4 regions of the Pantoea sp. X-Soil-ISGK-275 genome follow, and region 3 is predicted to be linked to each of the others. Evidence: riboswitches for the same ligand, from Rfam matches in the RefSeq annotation. Region 3 holds a riboswitch; each other region holds the start of a gene.
The links. Region 3 has a riboswitch for thiamine pyrophosphate ahead of thiC (phosphomethylpyrimidine synthase ThiC). Riboswitches for the same ligand answer to the same signal wherever they lie in the genome.

Region 1 (6,029 bases), on a different replicon from region 3:
CGCCGGAAACGGCATTGTCGAGCTTTTCTGCCAGAATTCTTTGCGCCTGAAGCTGCTTTATGACCGCATCACTGTGGTACATATATATCCCTATAGTTAATTCCGTTAACCATAAAAACTATAGGATAATGATATTACTCCGTGAAGATAAATTTTAGCCAGATGTGATCCTTATTCATAAAATAAGGATGTGTAAATCCGTACATAAATGTGCGTTCTACTTGTTTCAGTAAAGAAAATACTGAGATGCGTTAGCGTTTGAAATATCTATTATTTAATCCGTAATTACGTACAGATATATGTCATTCGTCTTGAGCTTATTAATGCGAAATGGTCGCCATTAATGGCGACCCTACGGTTAATTCATTACTAATCCGCCATCGATGTATAAGGTTTGCCCGGTGACAAACTCGCTCCAGTCGGAGGCGAGGAACAGCACCGGGCCGGTGACATCTTCCGGGCGCGCAATGCGCCGCAGCGGCGTTTGCGCGGTGAGAAAATCGCGCACCTCTTCGCGAGTGGCCTGGCTGGCATCGGTGGGATACACCAAACCAGGCGCGACGCAGTTAACACGAATCCCCAGCGGGCCAAGCTCCGTCGCCAGCGTGCGGCTAAAGCCGGTCAGCGCCGCTTTCGCGGTGATGTAATCGTGATACGGCACTGAAGGACGCACCACCAGATCGCTGGTGAGATTCACGATGCTGCCGCGCACCCGCGCACGCATTAAAGGCAGCGCCGCCTGGCAGACGTTATACGCGGCTTTCACCGCGCCATCGAACTGCGACTGATAGCCCGACCATGGCGTTTCCCAAAAGCGTGAACGATTTTCGGTGTCGAAAACGTATGGTGCGAAAGCATTGTTGATCACCGCATCGAGGCGGCCGGTGGCGTTGACGATCTGCTCCATCATGGCGTTGACCTGTTGTTCAGAGGTGACATCTGCGGCAATCGCCAGCGCGTCGCCGCCCAATGCGCGGCACTCTGCAACCACGCCCGCTGCAGCAGCTTCATTGCGCAGATAGTTGACCACCACGAATGCACCTTCAGCGGCAAAGGCTTTAGCGATTGCTGCACCAATGCCGCGACTTGCGCCGGTTACCAGAACGGTTTGGTTGGAGAATTTCATTGTTAATCCTTTGGATCAAGGTACGTTTCAGCCAGGTGCGCATTAATGCGCACCCTACAAAACCGGTACGTCGTAGGGTCGCCATTCATGGCGACCGCGTCAGTCCGCATAAGGCGCAAACCCTTCTGCCGCCGCTTCTGCGCCCTGCTCGATCTCCGTGATGGTCACCAGATCGAGCAAACTAAAACGCCCGTCGTGATGCCAGCCCGCTTCCGGCGAGGTCATGTTGCCGAACGCGGCGATGCGGGTAACACCCACTTGCCCAAGAAGAGCGGAGATGCGGAACAACTCATTCGGCGCGGCCGCCACGCCTGCGGTTTGCAGAAAATGCCGCTGCTGCGCCACCAAATCGACCACTTCCTCCAGCGCATCCACGGACACCACTTTCAAGGTGCGGCCGAGCGCAGCAGGCGATAAAGGCTCTGCATGATCAACGCTCACCACCGCCCAATCGTCTGACGCCTCGCCGTAAAGCGTACGATCTCCGCCCAGCGCACGGATCTCCTCGCCATTACGCCACGCGGCAATGCTGTTCATCTCATCATTAGCCAGCGGACGGCGCGGATGTTTATGCGCCAGCGCAGCGAGTTCATGGGCGATATAGCTGGCGAACTCATCCGGCGACACCTTGCCGCCGCGCTCGACAAACAGCATTTGCGGCGAGTAGCAACCCGCCTGGTCGTAACGCATCACGTCATAGGCCACGCGGCGCGCCAACTCCGCGCCCTGCCGAGCATTCAACGCCGAACGCGCCACCAGCCCGAAACTAATTTTGTGGCCGTGTGGCAGAAAGCGCGTGGTAACTGGCAAACGCTGTTGGATCGCCGCCAGCGTTGGATTTCCGCCATAAGCCACCAGCACATCGGGTTGGCGCAGCCAGGTTGGCTCGGTTTGCGCATCGCCGCCTTTCCACCACACCACCGCGATGCACTCGCCGAGTTTTGGATCGATTTCCGCCAGCAACTGCGTGAACCAGCTTGCCATCAGCGGCTCATTGCCCGGCAGTTTGCCGATGGTGCCCGCCTTGACCAGCAGGCCGCAAATCAAACTCCACAGCGGCAAACCCGGCACGTTGCCCGCCCAGATATGCATCAACAATTGCGGGCCAAACGCGCGTGCAAAGCCGCCTTTGGGGCGTGGCTGGAAATCGTCGAGCATCTGCGGATCGGTGAAATCCTCCGCCAGAAAGCGCTTCAGCTGCGGCTGACGAAAGGTTTTCAGGTAGCCGGTGAGGCCAAGCCGCACCATGTCGGCATCGTAACCGGTGACGATGGGCAGCAGCTTTTCGGCTTTGATGCGCAGTGGATGATGGCGATCGAGCAGTCGCGCCACCGCTTTATCAATGATGGCGATAATCTGCGCGACGCTTAGCTGATGAAGATAAGCGCGGGCGTTGGTGCGGATGCGCGCTGCGAGCGCCTTTATCTGCGCGTCATCAAGCTGCGGAACGCAAACCTCAAGGCGCTCGCCACGATGATTGAAACTCAGCGTATGCCACTGCACTTCATCAGCGGAAAGGCCCGGCAGATGTCCGGCAACTTCCTTCACAACTGTGCCTGCGCGCTGGCGAGAAACGCTTCCATGGTCAGCGAACAGCCTTTGGCATCAGCGCCGGTTGCGCGTCCCAGCAGATGGAATCCGCCGGGCACCATCACGCCCGCATCTTCCGTTAACAACGCTGATACCGAGTTGAAATGCGCCAGATCGTGATGCAGCAGCACGCCAATCTCGCCGTCCGGCACATCATCACCGGTAAGCGGATTGACCACGCGTGTGCGGATCCAGTATGGCCCGGATTTTACCGGCGGGCAGCGTTCATTGCCCGCATCGTAAAACTGCGTGCTGATTTCCGTCATACCGTACATGTTGATGCAGTGTGAGCGCGGGATGCCGAAGGCGTGAGAGAGCGAAGCGTAGAAATCCTCTGCGCCAATCTCGCGTGACTGGCCTTTGAAACCGCCGGTATCGAGAATGCGACTGCCAGCAGGCAGCGCGAAGCCGCGTTGCTGGCGCTGCATTTCATCCAGCAGAGGCACGAAGCTGTAGCTGGCACCCAGCAGCGCATAAGGTTCGCCGCTGGCTTCGGCCTGTTCCAGCGCACTGAACAGGCGATCGATATCGAGGCCATGCTCGCCCACCATTCCTTCGCTGTCTGGCGTGCCGCACTCCTGCATCGCCAAATCGAGATAGGTCGCCAGCGAGGAGTTCGGCATCGCCACGGTATCCGGGAATAAAATGCCCATGCGCATGCGTTCACTGCCCGCCATAAAGCGACGGCGGAAGTTGAGCAGCATCGATTTCTTCCACACGTCCAGCGTCGGATGGTAGCTGCGTCCTTTTACCGTGCCGGTGGTGCCGCTGGTCATGAAGATCTCGGCAATCTGGTCGATGGGACGGCAGCTGAGCGTCAGATCTTTGAAGGCGTTAATTGGGATAGCGGGAATGTTGCGCCAGTTTTTCACCGTCAGCGGCGTGCGTCCGCGCTGGATGGCGAAGCGGCGATAAGGTGGGTTGTGTTCGAATTGATAAGCGAAGATTTGGAGGGCCAGCTGGTTGAAATCGTCGTCTGAGGTCTCTTCACGCTGCAGGAATGTCAGCAGAGCCTGGATGATGTGTGTTTCGTTCATGTGTCGCCACCTTTGCGATTGCGCAGAGACTCTCAGGCAACGCCTGAAGAGCGCGAACTGTCCGCTACAAAGCACAAAGAGGGAATCAGGGCGCAATATCGCCCTGCGGTTCCGCATCCCTACGCCGGTATTAGCCGGATCAGGTTCGGAGGGTCACTACGTTGCCAGCGCATACACGCCAGCCGGTAGAATCTCAGCCCCTTAACAGATCACCCCTTGGAACAAGCCGCAGTCTAGGATGGCGCGCGATGATGTGTCAATCTTGTTAAATTCTGGCCTGTCCGGCATTCATTACGCCATGTCTTATACTTTGGGCATCAGTATTTGTGGAGGTGAAGTATGGCTGGCGGTTGGTCAGAAGACGGTGCAGTGCACAAACAAATTGATGCCACGGTTGATGACGCGGTGGCCCGCGCGCGCGAGAATCTCGGTCACGGTGAAAGCGCCGAGTTTTGCGACGAGTGCGGCGAACCGATCCCGGAAGCGCGTCGCGCGGCATTAGCTGGCGTGCGTTACTGCGTGAATTGTCAGAGTAAGATCGATAAAAAACAGGCGGCGATCGGCGGTTATAACCGCCGCGGAAGTAAGGATAGTCAGCTGAGGTAGTTTTTTATTGATGATGCAGTAACACCACCAAAAACGCGCCAATCCTTTGTAGGGTCGCCATTTATGGTGACCGAAATTCGCATATATGTCTGGTTATGCTTGAATCGGTCGCCATGAATGGCGACCCTACGTTGCTTTGGCGTTATTACAGCTGAATATTAATCAGGGTTTTGTACCATCGGCCAAATGAAATAATTTAACGCGCAAAGCAGCCAAATCGCTCATCAAGTAACGGATAATTTTTCGCGTCAGGAAGTTCGAAGTGCCACCATTCCGTTGGCATGGCGACAAAGCCGCCGCCAAACATAATCGCGTTCAGCAGCAGGCGATTACGTTGCGCTTCGGCGGGGACATTCGGATGATACGGATGTGATTCTGCTTCCATCGCATCAAAGGCGGTGCCCATATCCAGCGGCTGGCCTTGTGCATCAAGTAACGTCAGGTCAATTGCGACGCCGCGACTGTGATTCGAACTCTGCGCGGGCGGCACCACATAATCTTTATCCGGACAGGCATCCCACAAGTGCCACTGCGCTTGCTGCGGCCGATAGGCATCGAATACCAACAAACTGAATCCCGCCAGCCGGGCGATCTCAATGCTTTTTGCCAGTGCGTCGGCGGCTGCCGGATGCAGCAGCGCTTTGGCCTCCTGGTAAATGGCATAGCCCGCGATGTTATCCGCCGTGGCATATTTCAGATCGAAACGTAAAGCGGGAAAGGTTACGGCTAAATCAATCAGTTCAACGTCCTGCGTCATAATACATCCTGCTCATTACTGGTCCGGCAATGATAATAACTGACGCGGTAAATTTGTCAGCCGCTCTGCACCAGCGGGCGTAACGCGCACCGTTTCGCTGAACGCCAAACCTTGGGCCGAAATATACATGTGGAACACCATATTCTCTTCCAGCAGCCACTGCGCGTTAGGGTAGAAACTGCAGGAAAAATCACTGGGTCGTGGCGTGCGTGTATAAAGCCCCAGCGCATAACCGGTGATATTGGGATAATCCGCGCGCAATCCTCTACTCAAAACCGCATCGCGCACGATGGCATCCACGTCGTGCGCCGTCATGCCCGGTTTCATGGCGGTAAATTGCTGATCCTGAATCGCGATCAGCTGTGCTGCCACTTCGGCACGCTGCGCCGAAATCTCCCCGACGATATAAGGCCGCATCAGGCGCGCGCTGTAATGTTTCACTTTTGGTATCAGCTCGACATGCAGCACATCGCCTTTTTCCAGCCGCTGCTCGTGGCCACTAGCATGCAGAAAACCATTATCACCGCTGGCGATCACTATCGGTCCGGTTTCGCCGGTATCCGCGCCAAGCTGTAAAAACTCTCCGGCGGCCAGCGCGGCGACATCGCGCACGCGCCAGCCGCCCTCCACTTCCGCGCCAATCGCCATCATTGTGGCATCGGCGATGGCAGCAGCCTGACGCAACGCGGCGATTTCCGCCGGGAATTTGACGCTACGCAGCCGGTCGCTCAAGCCGGTTAAATCATGCCACGTCACGTCTGGTAGATAGCGCGAAAGCTGCTGCCAGCTGTGTACCGTCATGCCGTAAGAGTAAAAGTCCGCGCCGATGCGCGCCTGTTGATATCCGCGACGGATTAGGCTTTGCGCCACCGTGTGCCAGGCATCCTGATCATCGCGATAGCTTTCCACGTCC
Region 2 (6,029 bases), on a different replicon from region 3:
CGACGGCGCACGTGTACGCAACGAAAGCGCGCTGGAGTTTGCTAACGGCGAAGATGCGGAAGTGCTGGTGTTTGATTTGCGTCCGCTGGAAGTGAATCATCCGCAGCGTTAATGATTAAAAAGCGGTCAAAGAGCAGTGCGAGCCATCGCGCTGCTTTTTTTTATGCGCGATCACAGCGGTTGTAACACTTTTTCTTAACATTAATTGCAGTGATTAAGATCGCAATAATTATTTCCATACTCTCTTTAATAGTTAGCCAATGAACCTAAGCATCACGGCTTAACATGAAGAGGGCAGCATGCAAGAAAAAATCCCCGGAACGCGCTGGTATCGCGTCATCGCCCCGATTCTCATCACCTGCATTGTCTCATTCATGGATCGCGTCAATATCAGCTTTGCGCTGCCTGGCGGTATGGATCAGGATTTGGCGATCACCAGCCAAATGGCTGGCGTAGTAAGCGGTATCTTCTTTATTGGTTATCTGTTTTTACAGGTGCCGGGCGGACGTATCGCGGTGAATGGCAGCGGCAAACGCTTTATCGCCTGGTCGTTGGTAGCGTGGATGGTGGTGTCGATCGCCACCGGTTTTGTCACCAATCACTATCAGCTGCTGGCGCTGCGTTTTGTGCTGGGGATTTCCGAAGGCGGCATGCTGCCGGTGGTGTTAACCATGGTCAGCAACTGGTTCCCGGAAAAAGAGCTGGGTCGCGCCAACGCCTTTGTCATGATGTTCGCGCCGTTAGGTGGCATGTTTACTGCGCCGATATCGGGTTACATCATCAATGTGCTGGACTGGCGCTGGCTGTTCATAATCGAAGGCCTGCTTTCAGCGGTGGTGCTGCTGGTGTGGTGGCTGGTGATCGCCGATCGTCCTGAAGAGGCGCGCTGGTTACCGGCGCGAGAAAAGGAGTATTTGCTGCGCGAACTGGCGCGCGAAAAGGCTCAGCATCTGCAAAAGGAACCGGTCAGCAAAGCGCCGTTGAAAGCGGTGTTTCGCAACTCGGGCCTGATGAAGTTAGTGGCGCTCAACTTCTTCTATTAAACCGGCGATTACGGTTACACGCTGTGGCTGCCGAGTATCCTGAAAAATCTCACCGGTACCAACATGGCGGGCGTTGGTCTGCTGGCGGCGATTCCTTTTGTCGCGACGGTACTCGGCATCTACGCTATTTCGTGGTTAAGCGATCGCACCGGCAAGCGCCGTTTGTGGGTGATGGTGTCGCTGTTCTGTTTTGCCGCTGCCTTGCTGGCATCGGTGGTGCTGCATAATAACGTCGTCGCCGCCTATATCGCGCTGGTGGTGTGCGGCTTCTTCCTCAAAGCGGCAACCAGCCCGTTCTGGTCGATTCCCGGACGTATCGCTGCGCCGGAAGTGGCGGGTAGCGCGCGTGGCGTGATCAATGGCTTGGGTAATCTGGGTGGATTCTGCGGACCGTACTTAGTAGGGATCATGACACTGCTGTATAGCCAAAACGTGGCGATCTGCTGGCTGGCGGGTTCACTGGTGATTGCGGGAATCTTTACGCTGTTACTGCCGAAAGCGTGCGATATCAATCCATCTGAAACGCGCCGACATATGAAAAGTAATCATTTGATGAGTGTGAAACATTAAGTGAAGCGAGGCTGGCACTATTCTGAATATTAATAGTAGAAAGTCAGATTAAATAAAAAGGGAGCGCCTGATGAGGTGCTCCCTTTTTAATGCATTAATCAATCGACAGATTGTGAATAGCCAGCGCAGCGCGCGCGGCTTCTTTACCTTTCTTAATGAAATGCTCGGTATAGAAGTTTTCGATAACATCAACCGGCTGGAAATTATGCGGCGTTAATGACACGGAGAACACCGGCACGTTGGTAGTCAGCTGCACATTCATCAGGCCGTCTACGACCGCAGCGGCAACGAAATCATGGCGATAGATACCGCCGTCAACCACCAGCGCCGCGCAGACAATCGCATCGTATTTACCAGTTTCGGCCAGACGCTTAGCCAGCAGCGGCATTTCAAATGCGCCAGGCACTTCCAGCACTTTTAATTCTGCTTCTACGGATTGATCGGCTAATTCTTTTTCAAATCCCACCAGGGCATTGTGGACAATTTCTTTGTGCCAGCCGGCTTTAATAAATGCAATTTTAATATTCTTCATGGATATTCCGACATCACCTGTAATTGGTTCTTGCGCATAAAATAATGTGTTTGTATACCATATGTTACGTTTGTGATCCACAAAGCCCAGGTAGCGATAAATGCCTTGCTGCTTATTCCCATGTAAACAGTCTGGTTATTCCGCGCTTGACGGCGACCATCGCCTGCAATACAAATAGACGCGTCGGGGGAGTCTCGCCAAAGAGACTGAGAGGCTAATAGCGCACTGCGCGGTTTAGCGACCCTTTGAACCTGACCCAGTTGATACTGGCGTAGGAAGACTGACAGTCTTTATCATTGGGCTGTCTGGCGCTCAAACCAGCTCGATGGATGCGCCATTTCCCTTCTCCTGTATCTGCGGGTCTCAGCTAACACTGAGAGGCCGATGTGAATTCCCCCTGTTTGAACATCCTGGATCCGGCGCTGTGAGCCGCTGGAGCGTGCTTGGCTGCGGCGTGGCGGGCCTATGCGTAGCCACTTTGCTGGCGGAACGCGGTGAAGACGTTGAGGTGATTGGCGATGACGCGCGCCGCCCGGCATCGTGGTTTGCTGGCGGCATGCTGGCGCCCTGGTGTGAAGCCGAAAGCGCGCCGCGCGATGTTATCACTCTTGGGCAACACGCCGCCGCGTGGTGGCAACAGCGCGTCAGCAGCGTCGAGCATCAAGGCACGTTGGTGGTTGCGCCGCCGCGCGATAGCCAGGAACTCAACCGTTTCGCCCGTATGACCGAGCAGCACCAATGGGTCGATCCCGCCGACATCGAACCGGCGCTGGAAGGGCGCTTTGCACGCGGTCTGTTTTTCGCCGGGGAAGCGCATCTCGATCCGCGTCTGGCGTTGCAGGAGATGCGAGTCACGCTGATCGCACGCGGCGTACCATTCAACAATCGTGCGCCGAGCGGCCAGATTATCGATTGTCGCGGCATTCACGCCGCGCCGGAACTGCCGCGCCTGCGTGCGGTGCGCGGCGAAATGCTGATTCTGCACAGCGAAGACGTGCAGTTTTCCCGCCCGATTCGTCTGCTGCATCCGCGTTTTCCCTGCTATTTGGTGCCGCGACGCGGCGGCCACTTTATGCTCGGCGCCACCATGATCGAGAGCGACGACGCCAGCGCCATCAGCGCGCGCGCCATGATGGAGTTGCTCAGCGCCGCCTACGCCATTCATCCGGCTTTAGCCGAAGCGCGCGTCATTGAGAGCGGCAGCGGGCTGCGTCCGGCTTATCCGGCGAATCTGCCGGAAATCCACTATCACAACCACACCTTTTATCTCAACGGCATGTATCGCCACGGTTTTCTGCTGGCACCGATGCTGGCAGAGCAGCTGATGCAGCGTCTTTCTGGGGAACTTAAAAATGAACATTCAGCTTAACGGCCGCCTCATCAGCACGCAGGCAAACAGCCTGAGCGAATTGCTGATCGAGCAGCAAATTGACGCGGCCTGCGTCGCCACCGCCTACAACGGTGCGTTTGTGCCAAAAAGCCAGTACTACACGCAGCTGCTGGATGAAGGTTGCCAGCTTGAAGTGCTGTCACCGATGCAGGGAGGTTAAGCGATGTTTTACGATTTTGACCCGCAATCGCGCTTCCTGCTCGGCACCGCCGGTTATCCTTCGCCCGCCATTTTGCAGCAGGCGATTGCCGCCTCCGGCACCGACATCATCACCGTCAGTTTACGGCGCGAAGGCGCGGCGGGCGCGGCTTTCCGTGAACTGCTGACCGGCCTCAACATCCGCGTGTTACCCAATACCGCCGGTTGTCACACGGTGAAAGAAGCCGTCACCACCGCGCACATGGCGCGCGAACTGTTCAACACCGCGTGGATCAAGCTGGAAGTGATTGGTCACGCCGACACGCTGCAGCCCGATCCTTTCGCGCTGGTGGAAGCCGCGCGCATCCTCAGCGCAGAGGGTTTTCAGGTGTTTCCTTACACCACTGAAGATCTGATCGTCGGCGAAAAACTGCTGGCGGCGGGCTGCGAACTGTTGATGCCGTGGGGCGCGCCGATTGGTTCCGGTCAGGGCTTGCGCAACATCGACGGGCTGCGCGCCATGCGTGCTTGGTTCAGCGACATTCCGCTGATCATTGATGCTGGCATTGGCGCGCCGTCGCAGGCGGCGCAGGCGATGGAGATGGGCTTCGATGGCATTCTGCTCAACACCGCCGTTGCCAAAGCGGGCGATCCGATTGGTATGGCCAACGCCTTCCGACTGGCGATTGAAGCCGGACAGGCCGCACGCGCTGCGGGACTGATGGAGAAGCGCGACATGGCAGCCGCGTCCACGCCGATCTTTGGCCTGGCAAATCTGAGTTGAGGCAGGCAAACATGCAACGTTATCAACGCCAGATGATGCTGCCGGAAATCGGCGAGGCAGGGCAGCAGAAGCTGCTTAAGGCGCGTGTGCTGGTGGCGGGCGCGGGTGGATTGGGCGCTACGCTACTGCCGCAGCTGGTGGGCGCGGGCATCGGCCATATTCGGCTGTATGACGACGATGTAGTTGCGCTGCATAACCTGCATCGGCAAACGCTGTTTACTGAGCAGGATATCGACCAGCCCAAAGTGCTGCGCGCGCAGCAGGCGTTGCAGCAGCGCAATCCGCAGGTGCAAATCGAGGCGCTGCAACAATCGCTGAGCGCCAGCAATGTGCAGCAGGCGCTAGCGGGTTGCGATCTGGTGATCGACGCCGCCGATAACTTTGCCGTCACCTACCAACTTTCCGATGCTTGCATGAAGGCGGGCATTCCGCTGATCAGCGCCTCGGTGCTGGGACGGCAAGGTTACGTCGGCGGATTCTGTGGTGGCGCGCCGAGTTATCGCGCCGTGTTCCCGCGCTTGCCTTCGTCGGCAGCGAACTGCAACACCGCCGGCGTGATGGGCCCGGCGGTGGCAACGCTCGGCGCGATGCAGGCGCAGATGGCGCTCAGCGTGCTGCTGGAATTGCAGCCATCACCGCTCGGTTGTCTGGTGAACTGCGACTTCGTGAACTGGCATTTTCGCCCGTTCCGCTTTGATGATGCGGAAGAGCCGGAACATGCGGTGCCGTTTATTGACCCGCAACAGCTCGCCGCCGATGACTGCATTGTTGAACTGCGCAGCTGTGAAGAAGCGCCGGTCAGCGTGGCGGATGGCGTTGAGCGCATCTTGCCGCAGGCGATTGCGGCATGGCAGCCGCCCGCCCAGCAGCGCATCGTGCTGGTGTGCGCCAGCGGCATCCGCGCCGCGCAGGCCGCTAGCGCGCTGGCGCAGCGTGGATTTCATCAGCTGGCGATTCTGGCGGCCAATCGCCCATGAATCAGGACATTTTCTTCAACGATGTGAGTTTTAGCTGGGGCGATAAACCGCTGTGTCAGAGGCTGAATTTGCAACTGCGCGGCGGCAAAACCACGGTAATGCTGGGACGCAGCGGCATCGGCAAAAGTACGCTGCTGCGGCTGGTGGCCGGATTACTCAAGCCGCAGCAGGGCGCGGTGCAGGGCTTAAGCGGCAACGTAGCGTGGATGGGCCAGCAGGATCTGCTTTATCCATGGCTGACGGTGCTCGACAACGTGATGCTGTCGGCGCGGCTCAGCGGCGAAAAGCCGGATCGTCCGCGCGCGCTGGCGCTGCTGGAGCAGGTGAAACTCAGTGACGTAGCGCATGCGCCGTCGCAGCAACTTTCGGGCGGCATGCGGCAACGCGTGGCGCTGGCACGCACGCTCTATGCGCAGCGCGACGTGGTGCTGATGGATGAACCTTTCGCCACGCTGGATGTGATGACCAAACTCAGCCTGCAAACGCTGACTGCCGAATTACTGCAAGGCAAAACCGTGCTGCTGGTGACGCACGATCCGCTGGAAGCGTGCCGCATGGCCGATGACATTCTGCTGCTGCAAGGCCAGCCGCTGGC
Region 3 (6,029 bases):
CATATTGCGACGAATCATCTGCATAGGCACATGGCCCGGACCTTCAATCATCACCTGCACATCGTATTCCCAGGCGATTTTGGTCAGTTCGCCCAGCGTATGCAGTTCGGCAAATTGTGCCTCATCGTTGGCATCCTGAATCGAGCCGGGACGCAGGCCGTCGCCAAGCGACAGTGCCACATCGTAGGCGGCACAAATTTCACAAATCTCGCGGAAGTGCAGATAGAGGAAGCTTTCGGTGTGATGCGACAGGCACCATTTCGCCATAATCGAGCCGCCGCGCGACACAATGCCGGTCAGCCGGTTGGCCGTCATCGGCACATAGCGTAGCAATACGCCAGCGTGAATGGTGAAGTAGTCAACGCCTTGTTCCGCCTGCTCCAGCAGCGTGTCGCGGAAAATCGCCCAGTTGAGATCTTCTGCAATGCCGTTCACTTTTTCCAGCGCCTGATAAATCGGCACTGTACCAATCGGCACCGGGCTGTTTCGCAAAATCCACTCGCGCGTTTCATGGATGTAGCGGCCGGTTGAGAGATCCATCACGGTGTCTGCGCCCCAGCGCGTCGACCACACCAGCTTCTCCACTTCTTCTTCAATCGATGAACTCACCGCCGAGTTACCAATATTGGCATTTACCTTCACCAGGAAGTTGCGGCCGATGATCATCGGTTCGGATTCGGGATGGTTGATGTTAGAAGGAATGATGGCGCGGCCGCTGGCGACTTCCTGGCGAACAAATTCAGCGGTGATATTTTCCGGCAGATTAGCGCCAAAGCTGTGGCCCGGATGCTGCTGTAGCAGCACTTCACCGCGAATACGCTCGCGGCCCATGTTTTCACGCAGCGCAATAAACTCCATCTCCGGCGTGATGATGCCCTGTCGCGCATAGTGCAGTTGGGTAACCCGGCGACCCGCTTTGGCGCGGCGCGGTTGTGGCAGATGCTCAAAACGCAGGTGATCCAAGCCTTCATCCGCCAGACGTTGCTGCGTGTAGTTGGAACTTAGCTGGTGGATAGTTTCACTGTCCTCACGTTCTTCGATCCAGTTAGCGCGCAGCCTGGCGAGTCCCTGATGCACATCAATAGTGGCTTGAGGATCGCCATAAGCACCGGCGGTGTCATATACCGGCACCGCTTCATTCGGCTCATATTGCGGATGTTCTTTGCTACCGCCGATGTGTGTCGGGCTGAGCTGTATCTCACGCATCGGCACGCGAATATCCGCCCGGCTGCCGGTGATCCAGATACGTTTGGAGTTGGGGAAAGCGGTTCCTTGCAGGGAATCGATAAATTCTTGCGCCTGAGCGCGCTGTTCACGACGAGTTGTTTTAGCAGACATAGCAAGTTTCCGGTAAAGGTTGGAAGTTGCTTGTCCAGAGTTCGGAAGGAGTAACAGCGACGATGCTGGGCGCCAGCTTGCAACGTGCTGATGATGTCTACTCTTGTTCCCTTCGCAGGTACTAACCTGATCAGGTTCCGCGGATCCCGAATTAACGGTCTCAGCCCCGGAGGGCACTCCGACAAGGTTGTGTTTTACGATATAAGCTACTTTTATCGCAAAATTTGACTCTTGATTGTCGTTAAAGAAGACAATAAAAAAGCCCATTTAGCATAAGAGGGCTTTTCTTGAATAACAAGTTTTTTACAACTTCAGGATGTTAAGCCGGGCGGGCGATGACGCTGTCATTAGCCACCGGCGGGCGCGCCAGCAGGTGATCCCAGGCGAGCTGCACCAGCTTATCTTCCAGCGTAAAGCGCGATTCCAGCACTTCACCGACTTCGGAGAGCGCGGTTTGAAAATCCACGCAATTATCATCGTTAATCGCTTGCTGCAGATGGGTGTCGTAAAGCTGCATGATGCGATCGGTATTCGCCTCAAGTGCCGGATAAATCTGCGCGGCCACGATTAATGGGCTATCACCCTGCATCTCACTAATGATGTGTTCATACACACTGAAATGGCCGGTAGACAGGTAATCTACCAGGTTGTGACAAAACGCATCCAGCGCCTGTTCATCCAGCGCAGTTAACGCATCTTTTTGTGGCTTCATGCCAATAAGCTCGTAGTAAGTGACGAGCAGCTGTCGACGGGCGCGCAGCCATGAATCCACCAATTCATTTCTGCCACCGACACGCTCTGTCAGGTTCTCTAACTGGTTAAGCATATGGGGCTCCAGGTAGGTTATAGTTGTTTATTACACACTTAATATTAGGATTTCAGCGTGCGATTTGACGCTAAGGACAACGATTAAGATGCAACGTGAGATCTCAAGCTTAGACGCTGGTTGGTGGGTTGTCAGCCATGAGCAAAAACTTTGGATGCCGCAGGGTGAATTGCCGCATGGCTTAGCCAGCGATTTTGGCCTGAACGGCAGCAACGGCATGTTGATTGGCGAGTGGCAGGGCGAGAATGTCTGGCTGGTACGCGAGTCGCGCCCGGACAGCATGGGCTCGGTGCGCCAACTGATTGATGAGGATGTCGGCCTGTTCCAAATCGTCGGGCGTGGCGTGCAGCTGGCGGAGTTTTACCGTTCGCATCGCTGGTGCGGCTATTGCGGCCATGAGATGCACATCAGCAAACGCGAATTTGCCTGCTTGTGCAATCATTGCCGCGAGCGCTATTACCCGCAAATTGCGCCGTGCATCATCGTGGCCATCCGTCGTGGCGATGAGATCCTGCTTGCCAATCATGCGCGTCATCGCAACAACATCTATACCGTGCTGGCAGGGTTCGTCGAAGTGGGCGAAACCTTAGAACAAGCGGTAGCGCGGGAAGTGATGGAGGAGAGTAACGTGCGGGTGAAAAACGTGCGTTACGTGACCTCGCAGCCGTGGCCGTTCCCGCATTCCCTGATGATGGCGTATATGGCGGAATATGATGGTGGCGATCTGCAACACGACGGCAAAGAGCTGCTGGATGCCGGTTGGTATCGCTATGACAATCTGCCGCTGTTACCGCCGCCCGGCACGGTGGCGCGTCGCCTGATTGAAGATACTGTTGCCCTGTGTCGCGCCAGCGCGGCGTGAAAATGCTACACTGCCGGCCTTAGCATGAGAGAGCCCATTATGAGTGAACTGAAGAACGATCGTTATCTGCGCGCCCTGTTACGTCAGCCGGTAGATGTCACGCCGGTATGGATGATGCGACAAGCTGGGCGCTATTTGCCGGAGTACAAAGCCACGCGCGCTGAAGCCGGTGATTTTATGTCGCTGTGTAAGAATGCTGAGCTGGCGTGTGAAGTCACGCTGCAACCGCTGCGTCGCTATGCGCTGGATGCGGCAATCCTCTTCAGCGATATCCTCACCATTCCGGATGCGATGGGACTTGGGCTCTACTTTGAGACCGGCGAAGGCCCGCGTTTCTCCAACCCGATCACCTGTCGTGCGGATGTCGACAAACTGCCGGTGCCGGATCCAGAGCATGAACTCGGTTATGTTATGAACGCGGTGCGTACCATTCGTCACAACCTGAAAGGCGAAGTGCCGCTGATCGGTTTCTCCGGCAGCCCGTGGACGCTGGCAACCTACATGGTTGAAGGCGGCAGCAGCAAAGCCTTCACAAAAATCAAAAAGATGATGTACGCCGAGCCGCAAACCCTGCACAAATTGCTGGATAAGCTGGCGGACAGCGTGATTCTTTATCTCAATGCGCAGATCAAAGCTGGCGCGCAGTCGATCATGGTGTTCGATACATGGGGCGGCGTGCTGACCGGACGCGACTATCGCGAATTCTCGCTCTATTACATGCATAAAATCGTCGATAGCGTGCTGCACGAGAACGAAGGTCGTCGCGTACCTATTACGCTGTTCACCAAAGGTGGCGGCCAATGGCTGGAAGCGATAGCCGCGACCGGCTGTGATGCGCTGGGGCTCGACTGGACCACCGATATCGCCGATGCGCGTCGTCGCGTAGGTGACAAAGTGGCGCTGCAGGGCAACATGGATCCTTCCATGCTGTATGCACCGCCTGCGCGCATCGAGCAGGAAGTAGCCGGGATTCTTGAAGGTTTTGGCGCGGGCGAAGGCCACGTGTTTAACCTGGGCCACGGCATCCATCCAGACGTACCGCCTGAGCATGCCGGTGCGTTTGTAGAAGCGGTGCATCGTCTGTCACGTCCTTATCATCAGGGCTGATGGTGGATTTAGCCGCACTACGCCAGGAACAGTTGCAACGCGCTGCTGATGTGGTGCGGCAGGATGATTTCGACGTGCTGCCGCCGCGTTTTATTGGTGGCGCCGACGTAGGTTTTGAACAGGGCGGTGAGATCACACGCGCTGCTCTGGTCATCCTCGAGTATCCATCCTTAACGCTGGTGGAACATCGCATTGCACGCGTGGCCACTACCATGCCGTATATTCCGGGCTTCTTATCCTTCCGCGAAATGCCGGCACTGCTGGAAGCCTGGCAGCAACTCTCCCACATGCCCGATCTGCTGTTTGTTGATGGTCACGGTATTTCCCATCCGCGTCGGCTTGGCGTGGCGGCGCATTTCGGATCGCTGGTGGATGTGCCTACCATTGGCGTAGCGAAGAAGCGTCTATGCGGGCGTTTTGCTGAGCTGGACGCTGAGCCAGGCAGCCGTCAGCCGCTGCTCGACAAAGGTGAGCAGATTGGCTGGGTATGGCGCAGTAAAGCGCGCTGTAATCCGCTGTTTATCTCGACCGGCCATCGGGTCAGCATGGATAGCGCCTTGCATTGGGTGGAAGCCTGTACCGCAGGCTATCGTTTGCCGGAACCGACGCGTTGGGCGGATGCTGTCGCCTCTGGACGCCCGGCCTTTCTGCGCTGGCAAAATACGCCTTAACGCTGTTTGTGCCCGGCTTTTGCGGTACACTGCCGCCAGCTAACCTATTGAGAGTAAGTTTGATGTTACAGAATCCCGTCCATTTGCGTCTGGCGAAGCTTGAAAGCTGGCAGCATATGACTTTCATGGCCTGCCTGTGCGAGCGTATGTTCCCCAACTATTGGGCTTTCTGTCAGCAGACCGAATTCGCCGATCCGCAACTCTATCGCCGCATCCTCGATCTAATCTGGGAAAGCCTGACGGTCAAAGATGCCAAAATCAATTTCGACGGTCAGCTGGAGAAATTTGAAGCGGCGATCCCTGATGGTGACGATTTCGAGGTTTACGGTGTGCATCCGGCGATTGATGCCTGCGTGGCATTAAGTGAACTGCTGCATGCACAACTCAGCGGCGAAACGCTGGAGCACGCCATTGAAGTCAGCCGTACATCGATCACCACCGTGGCGATTCTGGAAATGACGCAGGCCGGTCGCGAAATGACCGACGAAGAGCTGCGTGGAAATCAGGCGGTAATCGATGAATGGGACCTGCAGTGGGAGATTTTCCGCCTGCTGTCAGAGTGCGAAGAGCGCGACCTCGAATTGATTAAAGGCCTGCGTGCAGACCTGCGCGAAGCGGGAATCAGTAACATCGGTATACTTTTTCAGCAATAAGGCAAGAAAACGTGACTTCAGGCCCGAATTACCGCGCCTGGAGGCTTCACATCGGCCCCCTGTCTGGTCTACATTTGGGGGGCTGAAAATTGTGGCTATCGGTGCGTGCCGGCTGAACAAGGCCTGAGAAGGGCTTTTCCCTCGCACTCGTTGCTTAGCAAGCGATAAATACACTTTAAGGATAACTTATGAACAAGACTCAACTGATTGATGTGATCGCAGAGAAAGCTGACCTGTCTAAAACCCAGGCTAAGACTGCGCTGGAATCTACCCTGGCTGCGATCACTGAGTCTCTGAAAGAAGGTGATGCTGTACAACTGGTTGGTTTTGGTACTTTTAAAGTGAACCACCGCGCTGAGCGTACCGGTCGCAACCCGCAGACTGGCAAAGAGATCAAAATTGCAGCGGCTAACGTGCCAGCGTTCGTTTCAGGCAAAGCTCTGAAAGACGCTGTTAAGTAAGTTTCCGCATTGCGGTTTAGCTTTAAAAGAGGGGGCGTTAGCGCCCCTTTTTGTTGCCGGGACCTGCCATGCTGAATTCAATTCCTCAGCGCGTGTGCGCCCTGTTATTCG
Region 4 (6,029 bases), 2.5 Mb from region 3:
ATGCTGCAATATGTAAGTGTTGAAGCAGCATGTGGCAGCATCTCCTTCCCCCGCTCGCGGGGGAAGGCCGGGATGGGGGACAGCGAGCACAGCCCCCACTCAATCAAGCAATGGTCACATCTTTTGACAGATAAACATCCTGCACCGCATTAATCAGCTGCACGCCCTCTTTCAACGTCTTCTTAAACGCCTTGCGCCCAAGAATCAGCCCCATCCCCCCGGCACGTTTGTTGATCACCGCCGTGCGCACTGACTCCGCGATATCCGTTTCCCCGGCAGAAGCGCCGCCAGAGTTGATCAATCCCGCGCGCCCCATATAGCAGTTCGCCAGTTGGTAACGCACCAAATCAATTGGGTTCTCGCTGGTCAGCTTGCTGTAGACGCGTTCATCGGTGTGACCAAACTTCACCGCGTTATAGCCGCCATTATTCTCCGCCATCTTCTGCTTCACAATATCCGCACCAATGGTCGCCGCCAGATGGTTGGCCTGGCCGGTTAAATCGGCGCTGGCGTGATAATCGACGCCGTCTTTCTTGAACGCGTCATTACGCAGATAAGCCCACAGCACCGTCACCATTCCCAGCTCGTGCGCGCGTTCAAAGGCCGCCGAGATCTCTTCAATCTGACGACGCGATTGCTCGGAGCCAAAATAAATGGTGGCGCCAACCGCCACCGCACCCAGATTAAAGGCCTGCTCAACGCTGGCGTACAGCGTCTGATCATATTGCGTCGGATAGCTCAGGGTTTCATTGTGGTTTAGCTTCACCATAAATGGAATGCGGTGCGCATAACGGCGTGAAACCGCGGCCAGCACGCCGTAAGTGGAGGCCACGCAGTTGCAGCCGGCTTCAATCGCCAGCTCAACGATGTTTTTCGGGTCGAAATAAGCCGGGTTAGCGGCAAAGGAGGCACCCGCCGAGTGCTCAACACCCTGATCGACCGGCAGAATCGACAAATAGCCGGTGCCGGCTAAACGTCCGGTGTTGTACAGCGTTTGCATGTTGCGCAGAACGGTGGGAGAACGATTGTTGTCGATCATCACGCGATCAACATAATCCGCGCCTGGTAAATAGAGGCTATCCGCTGGAATGGTCATGCAGCGATGTTGAAGAAGGCTGTCCGCCTCTTTGCCCAATAACTGTACGATGTCCGTCATGTTCGCTCCTGATAAATGGCTGGATTGGAACCGGCCAATGCCGATTCGCCCCCAACAGCCTGGACCGGAAAACGCCAGGCTGGCAAATTGCTGACTCCATTTTTCAGACGGATGCGCAGTGAAAAAGCGGCAATCTGGCGTTACGCCCTACCACCATTGATGGAAATGGTGCACCGGCCCAATGCCTTTGCCGACCTCCAGCGAATCGGCGTGCAACAGCGCCTGTTGTAGCCACGCCTTGGCTTCGACCACCGTTGCCGCCCAATCATCATGACGCGGACGCAACGCCGCCAGCGCGGCGGAGAGCGAGCAACCGGTGCCGTGCGTGTGGCGTGTGTTAACACGCGGCGCGGTAAAGCGCTGGCGTCCTTCGCGCGTGATTAGCCAGTCCGGGCTTTCGGCATCGCTGAGATGTCCGCCCTTCATCAGCACCGCTTCACAGCCAAGATCGAGCAGCGCATCGCCCTGCTGCAACATGGTTTTCTCATCCTGCGCCATCGCGCGTCCCAGCAGCGCGGCGGCTTCCGGCAGGTTTGGCGTGATCAGCGACACCTGCGGCAGCAGCAATTCGCGCACGCTGGCTACCGCATCAGGCGACAGCAGCGCATCGCCGCTTTTGGCAATCATCACCGTATCCAGCACCACAAACGGCAGGCTGGCCCGTTTCAGTCGCTCGGCGACCACCTCGACTATCGCGGTTTCGGACAACATGCCGATCTTCGCGGCATCAATGCGCACATCATCCAGCACCGAATCGAGCTGTGCGCCGACAAAATCAGGTTCGATGCGATAGACCGACTGCACGCCACAGGTGTTTTGCGCCACCAGCGCGGTAATCACGCTGGTGCCATAAGCACCCAATGCGGAGAAGGCTTTGAGGTCGGCCTGAATACCCGCGCCGCCGCTGGGATCGGTGCCAGCAATGGTCAATGCGTTGATGCGTTTCATGCTTTCACCTCCAGCGTCCACAGCATATCGAGGAAGGCAGCAACGAAGCTGCCCGGCCCGGCGACCTGGCGTGCTGTCAGCTCACCGGCCAGCGACATCACGCGGCACGCCGCTGCCACATGTTGCAGGCGATCGCCCGGCAAGCTAGTGAAGGCCGCAGCCACTGCCGACAATGCGCAACCGGTGCCAACTACGCGCGTCATCAGCGGGCTGCCGCCGGGGATTGCCAGGGTACGCGCGCCATCGGTGACGTAATCGACTTCACCGGTCACCGCCACAACGGTGTGATAATCACGCGCCAGCTGCTGGGCGGCGCTCAGCGCGGCATCGGTTTGATGCAGGCTGTCCACGCCGCGTCCGCCGCTTGCCTGATGCGCCAGGGCGAGAATTTCTGAAGCGTTACCGCGAATCGCCGCAGGTTGCAGGCTCAGCAGCTGCTGGCAGAAGGTGGTGCGCAGCGTTAATGCGCCGACCGCCACCGGATCCAGCGTCCACGGCGTGCCTGCCGCTTGCGCTGCTTGCACCGCCGCCAACATCCCATCACGACGATCGCAGGTTAAGGTGCCTACGTTGATCAACACCGCATCGGCAAAACCGGCAAACTGCGCCGCTTCATCGGGGTCGATCACCATCGCGGGCGAAGCTTGCAGTGCCAGCAGCACGTTGGCGGTAAAGGTTTGCACTACTTCATTGGTCATGCAGTGCACCAGCGGCGCTTGCTGACGCAGCAGTTGCAAAGAGTGCGCGAGTTGCACGGGGGAAAGAAGGTCAGGCTGTTTCATTAGGCTCCCAACCGGCGATCAAGAAGGCGAATGCGGTCAGGCATCTGACTTCCCTACGCTGGCATTATCCAGATCAGGTCGGCGGGTGTATCTCAGCCCTGTATTAGAGGGGCACCCCGAGTCAAAACTACGTTGGCGAGCATAGGGAACAAGCCAGATTAAAGCAAGCTATCGACACTTTTCCTGAGGATCTTGTTCGCAAAGTTACATTTTACAGGTTCATCTAACTGATTGAATAAACTCCTTAAAACCCTTCTTTTTGCGTGCCATGTCATACTTTGTAATAAACTCCATTGATAATTCGCGTCGCGAAAAATAGCATCCCTCGCAACTTGTTTCATGACGAAACAATACGGATTTATTAATTGTTCATGGAAGTATCACGGAGGATTTGCTATGCGTCGAATTCCACGCGCGCCGCTCTCTGCGGCCATTATCTCTGCCCTCTTCGCCGGTACGTTTTTGCCTGTTCCCTGCGCCCACGCTGCGGGTTTTGTCGAAGACTCATCGCTCACTGGCAACCTGTTTTACTGGCAACGCCAGCGCGATCGTAAAGAGATGGATCCGCAAAAAGGCGCGTATGGTCAGTATGACGCCAATCTGCATCACGCCTCTGCCAACGCCAATCTCGACTTCTCATCCGGTTATGCCGGTGATGTAATTGGCCTCGATCTGGCGGCGTTTGGCGCTTTGGAGTTAAGCAATAGCGGCCCGGCGGCACCGAATGAAATTGGTTTCAGCAATGCCCGCACACGCTGGGATGAGGACTGGAGCGGAGATAAGAGTGGCTTAAGTCTTTATAAAGCGGCGATCAAGGCAAAATGGCAGGATAACTGGCTACGCGCAGGCTATTTGCAACCCAGCGGACAGACGCTGCTGGCACCACACTGGAGTTTCCTGCCCGGCACTTATCGCGGTGTTGAGGCTGGCACCGTCTTCGATTTTAGCGATGCGGGCGCCCTTTCCGTCTCCTGGATGTGGACAGACGAATACAAAGCGCCGTGGTATCGCGGCATGTACAACTTCCGCAAAGCCGATGGTGTGACGGAGATTCCGTGGCTGCAATCCTTTGGTGCCAAATATGATTTCAAAAACTCGCTGTTGCTGGAAGGCGCTTACGGCCAGGCGGCGAATTACATGGATCAGTATTTTGCTAAAGCGTCTTATCAGCTGCCGCTGGCCGATGCGCCACTGCGCACCAGCTATCAGTTTTACGGCGCGAAGGATCGTGACAACAGCGGCGTGGGCCAGGTCAACGATGTTTATGATGGCCTCGCCTGGCTACAGGCGCTGACGTTCGGCTACACGCTGGGCGCGTTCGATTTCCGCCTTGAAGGCACTTGGGTAAAAGCCGAAGGTAATCAGGGCTTCTTCCTGCAGCGTATGACGCCATCCTATGCCAGCTCAAATGGCCGCATGGATGTATGGTGGGATTCCCGCTCTGACTGGAACGCCAACGGTGAGAAAGCGCTATTCGCCGGTGTGATGGTCGATCTGGGGCACTGGCAATTACCCGGCTGGCAAGTCGGTACGTCGTACGCCTACGGCTGGGACGCTAAGCCTTCCACCAATCCGATTTACGACCAAAACCAGCGCCTGAAAGAGTCGGCGTGGAGCCTCGATCTGGTTTACACCATCCAGCAAGGCCGCGCCAAAGACACGCAATTCAAACTGCATTACACCCGCTACGACAATCACAGCGCTCTTCCCAGCTACAGCGGCGGTTACGGCAACATCTTCCAGGACGAAAGAGACATCAAATTTATGATCGTCGCGCCATTCACCCTGTTTTGACCCCGATCTGGCAGGAGCCAGAGACTTACCTCCGTGGAGAAGGATAACAACATGAAAAAGTTAAAAATCAGTTTACTGGCGCTGAGCGTGATGGGCCTTGCCGCCTGCAGTTCATCCCCGCGCAATAATCAGCAGGTCGTCGATCAAATCAGTCAGTTCGGCGTGCAGTATCAGGTCACTGACAACCAGGCGGCCGATCACGGCGTGAACTGCGCGAAACTCGGTGCCGATTGGGCATCCTGCAACACCGCTACCATCACGCTGACCAACAACGGTCCGGCGCTCACCAGTAAAAACTGGGCAATCTACATGAGCAACGTGCACGAAACGCTGCGGGTGGATAACGATCAGTTCAAAATGACCCATATCGTCGGCGATTTAACCCGTCTGGAACCGACGGAGAAATTCAAAGGTATCGCGGCGGGTGAGTCGATTGAGATCCCTATCGTCAATGAATACTGGCAGCTGTTTATCACCGACGTGATGCCGCGCTGGTATGTCACCGCCGCCAATGCCACGCCAAAAATTATCACCAGCACCGATACCGAAAACCTCAGCGACTTTGTTAAGCCGTTTGGCGGCCAATGGAAGCGCATTGCCGACGATAAAAACGTGCTAATGCTGCCGCAAAGTCGTTTCACAAAGAATGCCGATGTGGCGCAACTGCCTGCCAGCGCGCTGCGCGGACAAATCACCCCAACGCCGCGTTCGGTGAAAGTTCATGCGGCGGATGTCGATCTGAGCCGTGGCGTTGCCTTGCATCTTGAGGTATTGGCGGACAACCAGGCCGATGCAGTTAAACAGCGTTTCGATTTGATGGGGCTCAAACCGCAGTCAGCGGGTTATGACATTCATACCCGTATCGCCGTCAATCATTTCCACGGCGCAGAGGCGGTTTCCGGTGCTTATGAACTGCGCATCACACCGCGCGGCACCGATATCATTGGTTACGATCAGGCTGGCGTTTACTACGGCTTAATGTCGTTACTGTCGCTGGTGCCGGCTGAAGGTAAACCGATTATCGCCACGCTTGAAGCGAAAGACGCACCGCGCTTTGCCTATCGCGGTGCCTTCCTCGATGTGGCGCGTAATTTCCACAGCAAGCAAGCGGTGCTGCGCATGCTCGATCAAATGGCGGCATGGAAGATGAATAAATTCCACTTCCACCTGACCGATGATGAAGCCTGGCGCATTGAAATTCCCGGTCTGCCTGAGTTGACCGACGTGGGCAGCAAGCGCTGTCACGATCTCACGGAGCAGCAATGTCTGCTGCCGCAATTGGGCTCCGGGCCGTTCACGGATAACAACGGAACCGGGCATTTCAGCCGCGCCGATTATATTGAGATCGT

Region 1: it holds a riboswitch for thiamine pyrophosphate, as region 3 does, so the genes downstream of both, AC6I8A_RS20070 (LuxE/PaaK family acyltransferase) here and thiC (phosphomethylpyrimidine synthase ThiC) in region 3, are expected to answer to the same signal.
Region 2: it holds a riboswitch for thiamine pyrophosphate, as region 3 does, so the genes downstream of both, AC6I8A_RS22985 (FAD-dependent oxidoreductase) here and thiC (phosphomethylpyrimidine synthase ThiC) in region 3, are expected to answer to the same signal.
Region 4: it holds a riboswitch for thiamine pyrophosphate, as region 3 does, so the genes downstream of both, thiM (hydroxyethylthiazole kinase) here and thiC (phosphomethylpyrimidine synthase ThiC) in region 3, are expected to answer to the same signal.

What each region holds. Positions count from the first base shown of each region.
Region 1 is NZ_AP035977.1:142,598-148,626, reverse strand. It holds gene AC6I8A_RS20085 (hypothetical protein) at 1-82, opposite strand, end outside; gene AC6I8A_RS20080 (3-oxoacyl-ACP reductase) at 359-1,126, opposite strand; gene AC6I8A_RS20075 (acyl-CoA reductase) at 1,226-2,674, opposite strand; gene AC6I8A_RS20070 (LuxE/PaaK family acyltransferase) at 2,671-3,753, opposite strand; TPP riboswitch at 3,853-3,980, opposite strand; gene AC6I8A_RS20065 (DksA/TraR family C4-type zinc finger protein) at 4,093-4,359, shown strand; gene ddpX (D-alanyl-D-alanine dipeptidase) at 4,556-5,116, opposite strand; gene AC6I8A_RS20055 (M24 family metallopeptidase) at 5,132-6,029, opposite strand, start outside.
Region 2 is NZ_AP035977.1:757,179-763,207, reverse strand. It holds gene AC6I8A_RS23000 (pirin family protein) at 1-112, shown strand, start outside; partial or broken gene AC6I8A_RS22995 (MFS transporter) at 300-1,613, shown strand; gene AC6I8A_RS22990 (6,7-dimethyl-8-ribityllumazine synthase) at 1,708-2,145, opposite strand; TPP riboswitch at 2,321-2,440, shown strand; gene AC6I8A_RS22985 (FAD-dependent oxidoreductase) at 2,570-3,514, shown strand; gene thiS (sulfur carrier protein ThiS) at 3,498-3,695, shown strand; gene AC6I8A_RS22975 (thiazole synthase) at 3,699-4,457, shown strand; gene AC6I8A_RS22970 (HesA/MoeB/ThiF family protein) at 4,469-5,434, shown strand; gene AC6I8A_RS22965 (ABC transporter ATP-binding protein) at 5,431-6,029, shown strand, end outside.
Region 3 is NZ_AP035976.1:286,683-292,711, forward strand. It holds gene thiC (phosphomethylpyrimidine synthase ThiC) at 1-1,338, opposite strand, end outside; TPP riboswitch at 1,429-1,529, opposite strand; gene rsd (sigma D regulator) at 1,658-2,164, opposite strand; gene nudC (NAD(+) diphosphatase) at 2,253-3,026, shown strand; gene hemE (uroporphyrinogen decarboxylase) at 3,066-4,133, shown strand; gene nfi (deoxyribonuclease V) at 4,136-4,804, shown strand; gene AC6I8A_RS01310 (YjaG family protein) at 4,867-5,457, shown strand; gene hupA (nucleoid-associated protein HU-alpha) at 5,646-5,918, shown strand; gene AC6I8A_RS01320 (DUF1481 domain-containing protein) at 5,987-6,029, shown strand, end outside.
Region 4 is NZ_AP035976.1:2,775,188-2,781,216, forward strand. It holds gene fbaB (class I fructose-bisphosphate aldolase) at 104-1,156, opposite strand; gene thiD (bifunctional hydroxymethylpyrimidine kinase/phosphomethylpyrimidine kinase) at 1,304-2,104, opposite strand; gene thiM (hydroxyethylthiazole kinase) at 2,101-2,886, opposite strand; TPP riboswitch at 2,920-3,015, opposite strand; gene chiP (chitoporin ChiP) at 3,283-4,680, shown strand; gene AC6I8A_RS12995 (family 20 glycosylhydrolase) at 4,732-6,029, shown strand, end outside.